DNA from 3 places in the Vibrio olivae genome. Region 2 is predicted to be linked to each of the others. Evidence: riboswitches for the same ligand, from Rfam matches in the RefSeq annotation. Region 2 holds a riboswitch; each other region holds the start of a gene.

The links. A riboswitch is a leader RNA that binds a small molecule or an ion and turns the genes downstream of it on or off. The one in region 2 is predicted to bind thiamine pyrophosphate.
Region 1: it holds a riboswitch for thiamine pyrophosphate, as region 2 does, so the genes downstream of both, thiD (bifunctional hydroxymethylpyrimidine kinase/phosphomethylpyrimidine kinase) here and thiC (phosphomethylpyrimidine synthase ThiC) in region 2, are expected to answer to the same signal.
Region 3: it holds a riboswitch for thiamine pyrophosphate, as region 2 does, so the genes downstream of both, thiB (thiamine ABC transporter substrate binding subunit) here and thiC (phosphomethylpyrimidine synthase ThiC) in region 2, are expected to answer to the same signal.

The regions. Positions count from the first base shown of each region.
Region 1 covers NZ_JBHMEP010000002.1:279,267-283,693, forward strand. Annotated here, with positions in the region: gene ACFFUV_RS11100 (oligogalacturonate lyase family protein) at 1-33, shown strand, start outside; gene ACFFUV_RS11105 (phosphatase PAP2 family protein) at 101-865, opposite strand; gene thiD (bifunctional hydroxymethylpyrimidine kinase/phosphomethylpyrimidine kinase) at 1,023-1,832, opposite strand; TPP riboswitch at 1,896-1,996, opposite strand; gene ACFFUV_RS11115 (HDOD domain-containing protein) at 2,133-2,969, shown strand; gene ACFFUV_RS11120 (arginase family protein) at 3,632-4,427, opposite strand, start outside.
Region 2 covers NZ_JBHMEP010000011.1:118-4,544, reverse strand. Annotated here, with positions in the region: gene thiC (phosphomethylpyrimidine synthase ThiC) at 1-1,550, opposite strand, end outside; TPP riboswitch at 1,673-1,771, opposite strand; gene crcB (fluoride efflux transporter CrcB) at 1,819-2,202, opposite strand; gene ACFFUV_RS20210 (multicopper oxidase family protein) at 2,318-3,700, opposite strand; tRNA gene ACFFUV_RS20205 (tRNA-Trp) at 4,321-4,397, opposite strand.
Region 3 covers NZ_JBHMEP010000014.1:40,034-44,460, reverse strand. Annotated here, with positions in the region: gene fbp (class 1 fructose-bisphosphatase) at 1-47, opposite strand, end outside; gene mpl (UDP-N-acetylmuramate:L-alanyl-gamma-D-glutamyl-meso-diaminopimelate ligase) at 370-1,731, shown strand; gene ACFFUV_RS21680 (flavin prenyltransferase UbiX) at 1,737-2,357, shown strand; TPP riboswitch at 2,404-2,521, shown strand; gene thiB (thiamine ABC transporter substrate binding subunit) at 2,575-3,582, shown strand; gene thiP (thiamine/thiamine pyrophosphate ABC transporter permease ThiP) at 3,591-4,427, shown strand, end outside.

The DNA.
Region 1 (4,427 bases), on a different contig from region 2:
ATTGCCGACTTACCGGCGGAATTTAAAGCCTAATTTTCATCTGCTGCATAAACACAAAAACCCTCGCAATCGAGGGTTTTTTTATTGTTTTTACTTTTGCTTAATGGCTTGCTTTAAGCCACTGCTGCTTTACATGGCCTGGCATTTTGGCCACCAGCCACTCACCCACGTTTGGCGTAAAGGTGACGACGGCCGCGACAAATACGATACCAGCGTACAAGTCTTCTGGTCGATGCATCCCCAACCAAACGCGGCTGTATGCAGCTAGTGTGGCCCATAGGACAACCACACTGGCCAAAATAAAGCGCTGCTGACGAACAAATATCGCGCCAAAGAACGCCAAACAAAGCGCCGCAAAGACGGTATGACCAGAAGGCAAAGAATAGTTCATTTCTTGATACCAGTGACGAAGGCGCCACTCACTGACTTTATCCACCACCTGATCGAGTATTGCCAATTGCTGACTAGAGCCAAGCTTGTAAAAGTGCTCAGGATTGGGCAACAACAACTCATGCGTAAGCAATTCGGTATAAGGCCTTGGGCTTTCAAGCAACTCTTTGAGCACATTCTTACCAAAGTAAGCGATCATAAAAATAACCGTAAATTGGACAATGTATTTAAAAATCTCTGTTCGATTCAGTGGTTGCTTATACAGAGAAAGCGCACTTAAAATCACGATGGTTAGCCACAGGCCGCGCTGACCAGCGGAATCTGTAATGGTGCTGATGATCCAACCCGAAGTTGCATCAACAGACCCAAGCAAGTCGGTGACAGGTAAAGAACGAGCGAAAGGAGCCAACACCAATGCCATGGCTGCCAGCAAAATCAGCTCGACTTTTTTGTTAATAATGTTGAGCTTTCTCATCAACCGCCTTAACGTCTGTAAACATATAACCCACTTCGATGTTAGTGAGTCATGTTCTTACATGCATCAAGTTTGTGTCAAATTGCTGAAAGATAACTGCTCAAAATACCGCCACCATCCAAAGCCATTACCAGCCCAAACCGCGTACAATGATGGGCTAAAAAAAGTGTTGAACCGGCCCTCTTCCTTGGCCAACGTTTAGTTCATTTGCTGATACAATTGCTTGAGTTATATAGTTTTTGGCTCGTTTTATCGCCTCAGGTAACCGTTCGCCTTGTGCTAAATAGGAGGCCACTGCGGAAGAGAGTGTGCAGCCTGTTCCGTGAGTATGACGAGTGATAATACGCGGCGCATCAAATACCTGTCGGTGCTGGGCACTGAATAACCAATCACGAGATAGGGCAGAGTCTTGACGATGCCCGCCTTTGAGTAACACCGCCTGAGCTCCAAGCTTCAATAAAGCCCGTTGCTGGTCATCGCTTGGTGACTCATCAAAACACTCACCGGTTAACACCTCCGCTTCGGGTAAGTTTGGAGTAATAAGATCCGCAACAGGAAATAAACACTCTTTTAATGTCTCTACAGCCAAAGGTGATTGCAAACGATCGCCAGACGTGGCGACCATAACCGGATCAACGACACAATAGCGCGGCTGATAATCCGCAATACGCTTCGCTACAGCTTCAATCACTGGTGCATCACTTAGCATACCGACTTTGATCGCAATAACGTTAAGATCACTGAATACGGCATCGAGCTGACTTTCAATCGTCTCAACGGGTACAGGCAGAATCGCATTAACGGCTCGTGTATTTTGTGAGGTAATGGCGGTAATCACCGAACACGCATAGCTACCCGTGGCACTGATGGCCTTAATATCGGCTTGAATCCCGGCTCCGCCGCTGCAGTCTGAACCGGCGATGGTAAGAACGATGGGGGTAGAGTGTGGGCTAAGTTGGTCTTGCATGGAATCTCCAAATACAAGACGTAAAGGAACGCACTGAGCGACAGCAAAGCTACGAAATGGCTTTACCACCGCGTAATAGTTCCCTACGTCAGTACTAACTGAATCAGGTTCAACGGGTCTCGCTAACGCGATCTCAGCTCAAATGAGCTCCCCGACTATCTGCCACGATGGTAACAAGCTTTTAGCCTCTGGGAAATGCAATAATCAACAATTTAAGCGCCACACAAACACGACTTACAACTTTTGTATCAAGTAAAAAATTTCTCCTATATTGAAAGGGGCACCGCATGAATAAGGAGAATGATAGTGAACCATGCGCCTTTGATATCTCGCCTGAATGAGTTACCTAGAATTCAAAAAGTCCTACAAGAGCTGCTTGATATGGTCAATCAGGATAACGTCGACTTTAAACGTCTCGCCGAAAAACTGGCCATGGATCAGGTGCTCTCGGCTCGCCTGCTTCGCATGGCAAATTCCGCGTATTTTGGTGGTAACCGCACGGTAACATCGGTCAATGAGGCATTAATTCGCGTCGGAACAGGGCCAGTAAAAACATTGGTTGTTGCATCCGTCCTTTCCAGCGCATTTCCGCACCTTGAAACCCTGAATATGGAAGAGTATTGGTCAGATATCTTTGAAGTGTCGGTGATCGCGAGTAAAATTGCGGCTTGTGTGAAAATGGATGTCGATGAAACTTTTACAACGGGAATTCTGCATAATATCGGAGAGCTGATGATCCATGCCTTGGTACCAGAACAGGCACTTGTCATCAATAGCAAAGTCATGAATGGCCAGGATGCAATTTCAGCACAAGAAGAAATATTGGATGTATCAAGCGCCGAACTTGGCGCGTTACTGGCAAAAAACTGGAAGTTTCCCAAAGAAATGGTCGATGCAATTGAACATTTCCCCGATCCACGGGAAGCAGATATTTCGCCTAAATTGGCTTCCATCATTCATCTTGCTAAAGATATTCATCTCAATTGGGATCATTTCAGTAGCGATGACCAGAAATCGGTTTACCTTGCAGAACACACCGATTCTCGCCTACTCAATATCTCTGCCACTTTTAAAGAGGTTGTCGATAAATTCCGCGGCAGTGGTCGCGAACTTGCCAACCAGATGCTTGCCGTATAATATCATCAGCCCGCTCAGTCGTAGCGGGTTGCTCGTTTCAGTCACCTTCCATTCTTCAATACCGAGTTAAGCTTGAAAAAAGTACGCTTCACCTCCATATAAAGAGTGTCGTATTTGTTTCATAATTCGACGTTATAGTGATTTTACCATTGAGTGGGACGAGATAAACTCGAAGACAAGATGTCACTTTTTTGAAGCATCGTCTGAAATATAAGCTTTAAATGCTTGTTTCTGAACTCTAATGGAAAAAACTGGTCTATACTGTGGATATTGTGGTTTAAGCCATGTAACGTGACTTAAAGAAGGTCGGCTTAAATCCAATCAACCTTCCGATCTTATCATGATTCGGTTTCTCGCTCACAGTTGAGCCAGAGGTCGATTGAACTGCGTTAGAAACTTAGGCGTAGCGTCAATCAAAACAAACTAGCTGTTATTAACGCAAAGACAATAATAAGCCGCTCTTGAGGAGCGTCGTTGTAATAGTGAGGTATTTATTATGAAAAAAACTAGAAAAGCTCAGTTGCATCGTATTCGAATTCAATATTGGAAAGACTCGAATAAAAACACGGGCAACAAACCCCAATAACCCTGATAAGGGTAAAAAAAGTAAGCTGGCTGAAACGCCAGCTTTTTGCATTTAAGGGACTGAGAAAATCACTCCATCACTCACTATCATTACGAGACAAACGCGTACACAACTCATCGAGAATTTGTTTGGTGTATTTTGAATACCAATCTTTATCTCTTAGTCCAGTCAATTGGATAGCTCTTACTTTTTTGGACTCGAGACAGTGTGCAATCATACGAATCACCATATCTACGTCCAATTTTTTGTCGCTCTCCCAATCCACAGATTTCGACAATGACGATAAATCGATATCGACAATAATGTCATCACAGCGCGACAAATAGGTTGTTAACTGATGCTTAAGCTGCTGCCGATGACGAAAATCACACTCTCGCTGCAATAGCCAGTTACATCCTAAATCTTCAGCATATTCAAACGTTTTTATGTCTTGAGTCGAGTCATCAATCCCCAAGCACATTAACCGACATTCATTGTAACGCGAGAGCGCAAAATGAAAGGCGCTCCCCAATTCTAGATTTAACGCTGGCTTAAGCTGAAAAGAAGGACCGACACTAACAATACCGATATCACGATTTTGCCCAACAAATTCAGGCAACAAGCTAAGTACGCCTTCATGAGTGTTGCTGACAACAATCGGTAAATGCTGTTGACTCACTAAACTCTCAAGCTTTTGAGCAAAATGCTCGCGACATTTATCGTCCACGGCATAGTGGCCAGCATAGATCGGCGCTTTGATATTGGAAAAATCAAATAGCCAGTCATAGAAGCTTTCTAAGCTTTGTTCGGCTTGCTCATATTGCGCTAGGGTTAATGGCTGAATACGTTGACAATGTGTCAATAACGCCATTCTTTGCGTTAAAGCAGAAACA
Region 2 (4,427 bases):
GCAGCCAACTTATAGGTAATTAAGCCGGTTTTAACATCTTGCTTATTCGGTAATCCCAAGTGTTCTTTGGGCGTTACGTAGCAAAGCATAGCGCACCCGTACCATCCAATTAAGGCAGCACCAATACCGGAGGTAATGTGGTCATAGCCTGGTGCAATATCTGTTGTTAATGGTCCTAGCGTATAGAATGGAGCTTCATGGCAGTGCTCTAGTTGCTGATCCATATTCTCTTTAATCATCTGCATTGGAATATGCCCCGGCCCCTCGATAATAACCTGAACATCATATTCCCAAGCAATTTTCGTCAGCTCACCAAGCGTTCTCAGTTCGGCAAATTGAGCTTCGTCATTAGCATCAGCCACTGAACCGGGTCTCAAACCATCCCCCAAAGACAAAGCGACATCATACTGAGCACAAATCTGGCAAATCTCTCGGAAATGAGTATAAAGAAAGCTCTCTTGATGATGAGCTAAACACCATTTCGCAATAATAGAGCCGCCTCGAGAAACAATACCTGTCACTCTTTTTGCGGTCATAGGTACGTAGCGCAATAGAACACCAGCATGAATCGTAAAGTAATCGACACCCTGCTCTGCTTGCTCAATTAAGGTATCGCGCATCACATTCCAATTTAAGTTTTCTGCAATACCATTAACCTTTTCTAGCGCCTGATACATGGGCACGGTTCCAATCGGAACCGGGCTGTTACGCAATATCCATTCACGGGTTTCATGGATATTGCGACCGGTTGATAAATCCATCACCGTATCAGCTCCCCATCGAGTAGCCCATATCAGCTTTTCGACCTCTTCCTCAATCGACGATGACACAGAAGAATTGCCAATATTGGCGTTTACTTTAACCAAAAAATTTCGACCAATGATCATTGGTTCAGACTCAGGGTGATTAATATTTGAAGGGATAATCGCACGCCCTTTTGCCACTTCGTCACGGACAAATTCAGCCGTAATATCATTTGGTAAGTGGGCTCCAAAACTTTGCCCTGGGTGCTGCTGGTTCAGAGCCTCATCACGATAGTGTGCTCTGCCCATATTTTCACGAATAGCGATGAATTCCATTTCTGGTGTGATAATACCGCGGCGAGCATAATGAAGCTGTGTGACACATAGGCCGGACTTAGCGCGACGAACCTCAGGCAAATGACCATAACGAAGCTCATCCAGCGTTTGGTCATCTAAACGCTCGCGCGTGTATTGAGAGCTAACGTGGGCGAGCTTTTCAGTATCACAACGCTGATCAATCCAAGTTTGCCGTAACTTAGGTAAGCCCGAATATAGGTCGATTTGGTGGCTTGGGTCGGTATAAACACCAGAAGTATCATAGACACGAATAGGCTCATTGGGCTCATAGATTGGTGCTTGTTTCGTTCCACCAACCAAACTGTCAGCCAGACAAATTTCACGCATCGGTACGTGTACATTGGTCAAGTTTCCGGAGACGTAAACTTTATTTGAATTGGGGTATAACTGGACAGATAGTGTATCTATAAACTGTTTGGCTTCTAGCCTAGATTGCTTTCGACTCGACATAGCATTTTTCCTATTAATGAAGAATAAAAATGCTTGACGGAAAGATGCAACAAGAGGGATCGCCGACGAAAAATACGTTGTACGATCATTGGATAGGAAAGTCAGTACGACTTCATCTGACGAAAATATCTTCTCCTGTTCCCTTCGCTGGTACTAACCAGATCAGGTTCAACGGATCCCGAATAAACGGTCTCAGCCATATGGCACTCCGACAAGTAAATCGATTATAGGTAAATGAAATGACAAAACCAAGCGGTGTGGTATTAATTTAGCTCTTAGTCAAGATTTGAAACCCAACCCAAGCAGCAGAAATGCTGAGCACTACGTTGAGAATCACGTTTAACCCCATTTTAAAAAACGCCCCTTGTTGCAACAAAATGACATTATCCATAGAGAACGTAGAGAACGTGGTTAACGCGCCAAGAAAACCCAATCCAATGATTTGACGCCAAGGTTCAACTGCCAGTAGTTCTTTTTGGAACAGAGCCATGATCAGACCCATAACGAAAGAACCAAGCACATTGACGGTTAATGTTCCGTAAGGAAAACCGCGTCCAAATAGAAAAATACAAAACTCAGAAATTAGATAGCGTGAACAAGCACCAAGCGCTCCACCAAGCGCAATGAAGCCCAAAATAGCCGATTGTCCCATAGATATTTCCCTTATAACCCAAGACGGGATTTTATAGATAGTTTTAAAAAATAAGTTATAAGAAAAGTACGATACTTTTCCCTATTAATTTAATATTTTTAAAAAGTTACAGGAGTCACGTAACTTCAATGTATCCCATTAACCCCGTTTTTAAATGTTCAATGACATGACAGTGATACATCCAACGACCTGGATTATCTGCAACAAAGGCTGCTTTTGCACTTCCGTTCTTTCCAAGCAAAACGGTATCAGTATGAAAGGGTTCATCTAGTTTCACACCATCCAATTCAAGTACGGTAAACGTATGACCATGAAGATGTATAGGGTGATGATACTGAGTAACATTTTTCAAATTAAAAATATAAGTCTTTCCGCGCTGCAAAGACGCTAAAGCAGCTGGGATACTATTTTCGCTCATCCCATTCCAGGCTCGCTTATTGATCAACCAAAAAGTTGGAGAGGCCTTTCCAGTGTCATCGACGGGCGTCACCGCCCCCTGCCATTCAAAGACAAAATCAATTTGCTGGGCGTTATCCAAATCGATTTGAGGTATTGGGTTCAATGGCAAACGGGGCAGCACATTCGCTGGAGACAAATTAGATTTTACGCACTGAAACTCACAAAGAGGGAAAGGAAACTTACCTTTCATATATCGCACGTAAACACGCTCTCCAGCTTGAGGAGCGATAAACCCCACATCAACCCTCATGCCAGGACCAACTTTGTGCTCTGAGAGCGGATAAGGACGTTTCACTGGGTTGCCATCAATAGCAATAACCCATGCATCAACGCCTTCGAGTCGAATCGGGTAAGTTAATGTATTATCAACGTTGGCAATGCGTACACGCGTTGTCGCATTCTCTTGTAACGAATAGCTCGGGTTATGTGAACCATTGACCGTCCCCCACTCGCCTGGAGTTCCCATACGAGCACTTAAACGGGGGATCATCAAATCCTTCCATTCGCCCTGCGGGTCAACATGCCAATGCTTAACCATGACTTGATGATCTTCCTCAAACTTAACGGGAGAAGCTTCATCAACAATAATTAGCCCGACGAGGCCTTTACCAAGTTGAACCACACTATTCATATGAGGGTGATACCAAAAGGTACCCGCATCCGGCGGCGTAAACTCATAGACAAAGGTTTCACCCGGCATAATAGGGGGCTGACTCAGAAACGGCACACCATCCATTTCAATTGGAATTCGAAGTCCGTGCCAGTGAATAGTTGTCGGCTCCGAAAGTAAATTGGTAAAACGTATCGTCACTTTCTGACCTTGCTTACAACGAATCGTCGGTGCTGGAATTTGTCCATTAAAGCCTAAAATCGATGTCTGATAACCAGGTACCAGCTCAGCTTTGGAAGGCATTGCAGTAAGGTCATAAACCGGGCGTCCTTGTTGATCATAACTTCGATTAACACTACAAGCTGGCAGCACAGATAACGCAGTAAAAGCAAATGATGACTGAATAAATCGACGACGAGAAAGTTTCATAGCAAGTCCATTATGCTCGGAGGAGTTAAGAATTGTAACTAAACCGCAAGGAGAATGCTTAATCAATTCATTAGGCGAATAAAATTATCGTACTGCGGTATAGAAACCTTCCTGTAAATGACCAACAACGTAGGAGATGAATAACAATGACCTAGACAAAGAGGACAACGGTTCGGAAGGGTCAGTTGCAAACCTGTGCTTATCGAATACGCAGCTATGCAGTGCATACATAGAAACGAAAACGCCAAACTACAGATGTAAAAAAGCCCCGCTGTTTCGAACGAGGCTTCTTAATTGCGGAAGGCATGGGAAGATTCAAACTTCCAATACGCGCTGATTTTAGGGATTAGCGGAATCCGCGGTTCTGCCAATTATAACTACGACACGAATACCCAAATCACAGGCATAAAAAAGCCCCAGTCTTTCGGCGAGGACGCCGAGTCTGAGGCTTCTTAATATGGCAGGGGTGGAGGAGATTCGAACTCCCACACGCGCTGGTGTTAGGGATTAGCGGAATCCGCTGCTCTACCAATTATAACTACAACACAAATACCCAAATCACAGACGTAAAAAAGCCCCAGTCTTTCGGCGAGGACGCCTAGTCTGAGGCTTCTTAAATATGGCAGGGGTGGAGAGATTCGAACTCCCAACACGCGGATTTGGAATCCGCTGCTCTGCCAATTGGAGCTACACCCCTAAATTTTCTACATGCAAATTCGAAAAAACC
Region 3 (4,427 bases), on a different contig from region 2:
GCTTGCTTTTCGACAATGAACTCGCCAAGGGTGCGCAATCCTGACATGTTTTTTCCTTTCATTAACAATTGTGGGGGTAGTGGGGCGTAATCTCATCTCTTACTGGATGTTATGCTCGGCCTCCTATTCGATTTTAAGCGGCGAATCTTTTTATTGGTAATGAAGTAACTGACTGAGATCTCAGTTTTTGATTTTTTTTGAAAATACGTTTCAGTAAAATTGAGCCATAAAAAAGTCGCTGTTATCACCATGTTGACGAAATGTGCAATGGCTCCATGGAATGCCAATAGAGTGATCAAAGCGACTCGCTTTTCTGATGTGTATGGGGATAATGGGCAGGTTATTGAGACTTTTCACAGGGTTAAATCTATGCATATTCATATCTTGGGTATTTGTGGCACTTTTATGGGGGGCGCGGCGGTACTAGCACGTCAGCTTGGGCATAAAGTCACAGGGTCAGATGCCAATGTTTATCCACCCATGAGTACCCTTTTAGAGTCTCAAGGTATTGAAATTATTGAAGGGTTTGATCCTTCTCAGCTCGACCCTCAACCGGACCTTGTCGTCATTGGTAATGCGATGAGTCGAGGAAATCCGTGTGTTGAGCATGTTCTCAATACCAATATTCGTTACACCTCTGGCCCGCAGTGGCTGCAGGAATTTTTACTCCATGACCGCTGGGTACTGGCTGTGGCAGGCACCCATGGTAAAACCACCACCTCGAGTATGTTGGCTTGGATTTTAGAAGATTGCGGTTATCAACCCGGTTTCTTAGTCGGGGGGGTACTGGGTAACTTCGGTGTATCGGCGCGTCTTGGCGAAAGTATGTTTTTTGTCGTGGAAGCGGATGAATATGACAGTGCTTTTTTCGATAAGCGGTCTAAGTTTGTGCACTACCACCCTCGCACTCTTGTGACAAATAACCTTGAGTTCGATCATGCCGACATTTTTGATGATCTTGAAGCGATCAAGCGGCAATTCCACCACTTAATTCGAACTGTTCCTGGTAATGGTCGCATTCTCATGCCGCAAAAAGACGTGGCGTTACAAGATGTTTTAAGTCGTGGTTGCTGGAGTGAGACCGAAACCAGTGGTGAGCAAGGGGATTGGCGAGCCGAGAAGATCACCAAAGAGGGTTCGCGGTTTGATGTTTATCTCAGTAATGAGAAAGTGGGACAGGTGAATTGGCATTTGGTGGGAGATCATAACGTGGATAATGCACTGATGGCGATCGCTGCGGCGCGTCATGTTGGTGTAACGCCAGAACTCGCGTGTGACGCACTGGGACGCTTTATCAATACTAAACGTCGTCTTGAGCTGAAAGGGGAAGTCAATGGGGTTACCTTGTACGATGATTTCGCCCATCACCCAACCGCCATTGAACTGACTTTGGATGGTTTACGTAACAAGGTGGGGGATAAAAAAATCATTGCGGTGGTTGAGCCTCGCTCAGCAACGATGAAGCGTGGAGTTCACAAAGACACGCTGGCCGCTTCGCTCGCTAAAGCGGATAGCGTATTTTTATTCCAGCCTAATAACATTGAGTGGTCAGTGAAAGATGTTGCTGAAAGTTGCTTACAGCCCGCCTTCGTTGGTCACCAGATTGATGATTTTGTCGCGGATATTGTGCGCCATGCTCACCCGGGGGACCAAATATTGGTAATGAGTAACGGTGGGTTTGAAGGTATTCATGACAAGCTGTTAACGCAATTAGCAACCGCACACGGATGAGTTCTATGACAGATTCAAAACGCATCACTTTGGCATGGACAGGCGCATCCGGTGCGCCTTATGGTCTGCGCTTGCTTGAAAGCTTACTCGCTGCTGATTATACCGTCTACTTGCTGATTTCATCTGCTGCGCGAGTCGTACTCGCCACCGAGCATCAGTTGCAATTGCCAGCTAACCCTGAAGCCGCGCAAAAGTTGTTGGTCGACCATTTTCAGTGTGATGCTCAGCAATTGGTGGTTTGTGGCAAAGAGGATTGGTTCTCCCCTGTCGCGTCCGGCTCTGCGGCGCCAAAACGGATGGTGGTATGCCCATGTTCGGCGGGTAGTGTGGCCTCAATCGCCCATGGCATGTCCGATAACTTGATTGAACGCGCCGCTGATGTCGTGATTAAAGAGAAAGGTCAGCTGGTGCTGGTTGTGCGCGAAACGCCATTTTCAGCGATTCACCTTGAAAACATGCTGACACTCGCAAAGCGTGGCGTCACCATTATGCCGGCCGCCCCTGGTTTTTATCATCAGCCAACCAGTATCGAAGACTTGGTTGATTTTATGGTGGCTCGAGTGCTGGACCATCTTGGTATTGAGCAAGGTCTCGTACCACGTTGGGGGTATGATCAACGCAGTTAATGGCTGCACTTATAGCCATTTCAGACATTAACCTTTACAATGCCGTTTCAACTCATCGGGGGGCTCATCATTCAAAGATGAATGACGCTGAGATCAAAGCTTGCTTTGGGACCCGTAAACCTGAACCAGATAATGCTGGCGTAGGAATTGAGTCTGGATACCTGCAAGTAACGCAACCCAACCTCAAGCCTGTGCCGCTCAAACAAGAGAGCGAGCCGTGAAACACGTAAAATATACCCTTCTTACTAGTATCTTGGTGGCGACTGCTGCCGTGTCTAATTCTGCGAACGCAGCGGATAACACATTAACCATTTATACCTATGATTCCTTTGCTTCAGATTGGGGGCCTGGCCCTAAAATCGAACAAGCATTTGAGGCTAAATGCGGGTGTGATGTTAACTTTGTCACGCTGGATGATGGGGTATCGATTCTCAACCGATTACGCCTTGAAGGTAGCAGTACTAAAGCGGATATTGTGTTGGGGCTCGATAATAATTTAATGAGTGAAGCCAAATCGACAGGGTTGCTAGCCAAACATTCAGTTGATACTCAAGCTGTTACGGTTCCAAATGGTTGGAATGACGAGGTGTTCGTTCCCTATGATTATGGTTATTTCGCGTTTGTGTACAATAAAACTCAGCTCTCCAATCCGCCTACGAGCCTCAAAGAATTGGTCGAAAAGCGTGATGATCTCAAGATCATTTATCAAGATCCGCGAACGTCAACACCAGGACAGGGGCTGCTTTTATGGATGAAATCGGTTTATGGAGATCAATCCCCGGCGGCTTGGCAGCAACTTGCTCAAAAAACCGTAACAGTAACCAAAGGCTGGTCTGAAGCTTACTCTATGTTTTTAGAGGGCGAGGCGGATATGGTGCTTTCCTATACCACCTCACCAGCTTATCATCTAATCGCGGAGCAAGATGATCATTACGCTGCCGCAAATTTTAGTGAAGGACATTACACTCAAGTTGAAGTGGCAGCGAAGGTGGCGAGCAGTGCACATCCACAGCTTGCCGATCAATTTATGGCGTTTATTCTCAGCCCTGAATTTCAAGGTGTGATTCCTACGACCAACTGGATGTATCCCGCGATGGATGTCGCGCTACCCGAAGGATTTTCGAGCTTAACGATACCGAGCAAAGCGCTGAGTTTCAGTGATCAGCAAGTTGCAGAAAAACGTAAAGCTTGGATTCGTGAATGGCGTAATGCGCTCACTCAATAGGCGTCGCTTTGAACTCAACACCTAAAATCGGTATCGGCGTTGCTTTTGTCATTGCAGCGCTGGTGATCGCTGCGCTTAGTGCGCTGTTAATGCGCGCGCCGCTCGGCGATATTAGCTTCTTATGGCAAGACAGCTATTATCGCCACGTGACGCAATTCAGTTTCTATCAAGCTTTCCTCTCGATGCTGCTTAGTGTGGGCGGGGCCTTGCCTGTCGCTTTGGCGTTATCACGGCGTCACTTCGCGGCGAAGAGCTGGATCATAAAAATATTTGGCACCACGCTGGTGATGCCAGTGTTGGTTGGCGTTTTTGGTCTATTAGCGATTTACGGCAACAGTGGTCTTGTGGCCAAGTGGCTTGAGCATTTCGATTTCACTCTGCCTTTTTCTATTTATGGCCTCGGCGGGATTCTACTCGCCCACGTGTTTTTTAATTTGCCCTACGCGACGCGCCTGTTATATCAATCGTTGGAAACCATACCCGGTGAACAGCATAAGTTATGCGCGCATTTGGGCATGTCAGCATGGGATAAATTCAAATGGGTTGAGTGGCCGCGGCTAAGGCAGCAATTACCTTCGGTATGTGGGTTGGTATTTATGCTGTGCTTTACCAGTTTCGCGACGGTGATGGCGCTCGGCGGAGGCCCCAAATCTACGACCATTGAATTGGCCATTTATCAAGCGATTAAGTTTGATTTTGACTTACAAAGTGGCGCACTCCTTGCGATGTGGCAAATGCTTTTATGTGGCACCTTAGCCTTGAGTATTCAGCGTTTTGCTAAGCCTTTACCAATCAACGGTATCAGCTATCGTCAAACCCAGTTTAAAGGGCGAGAGTCTATGTTG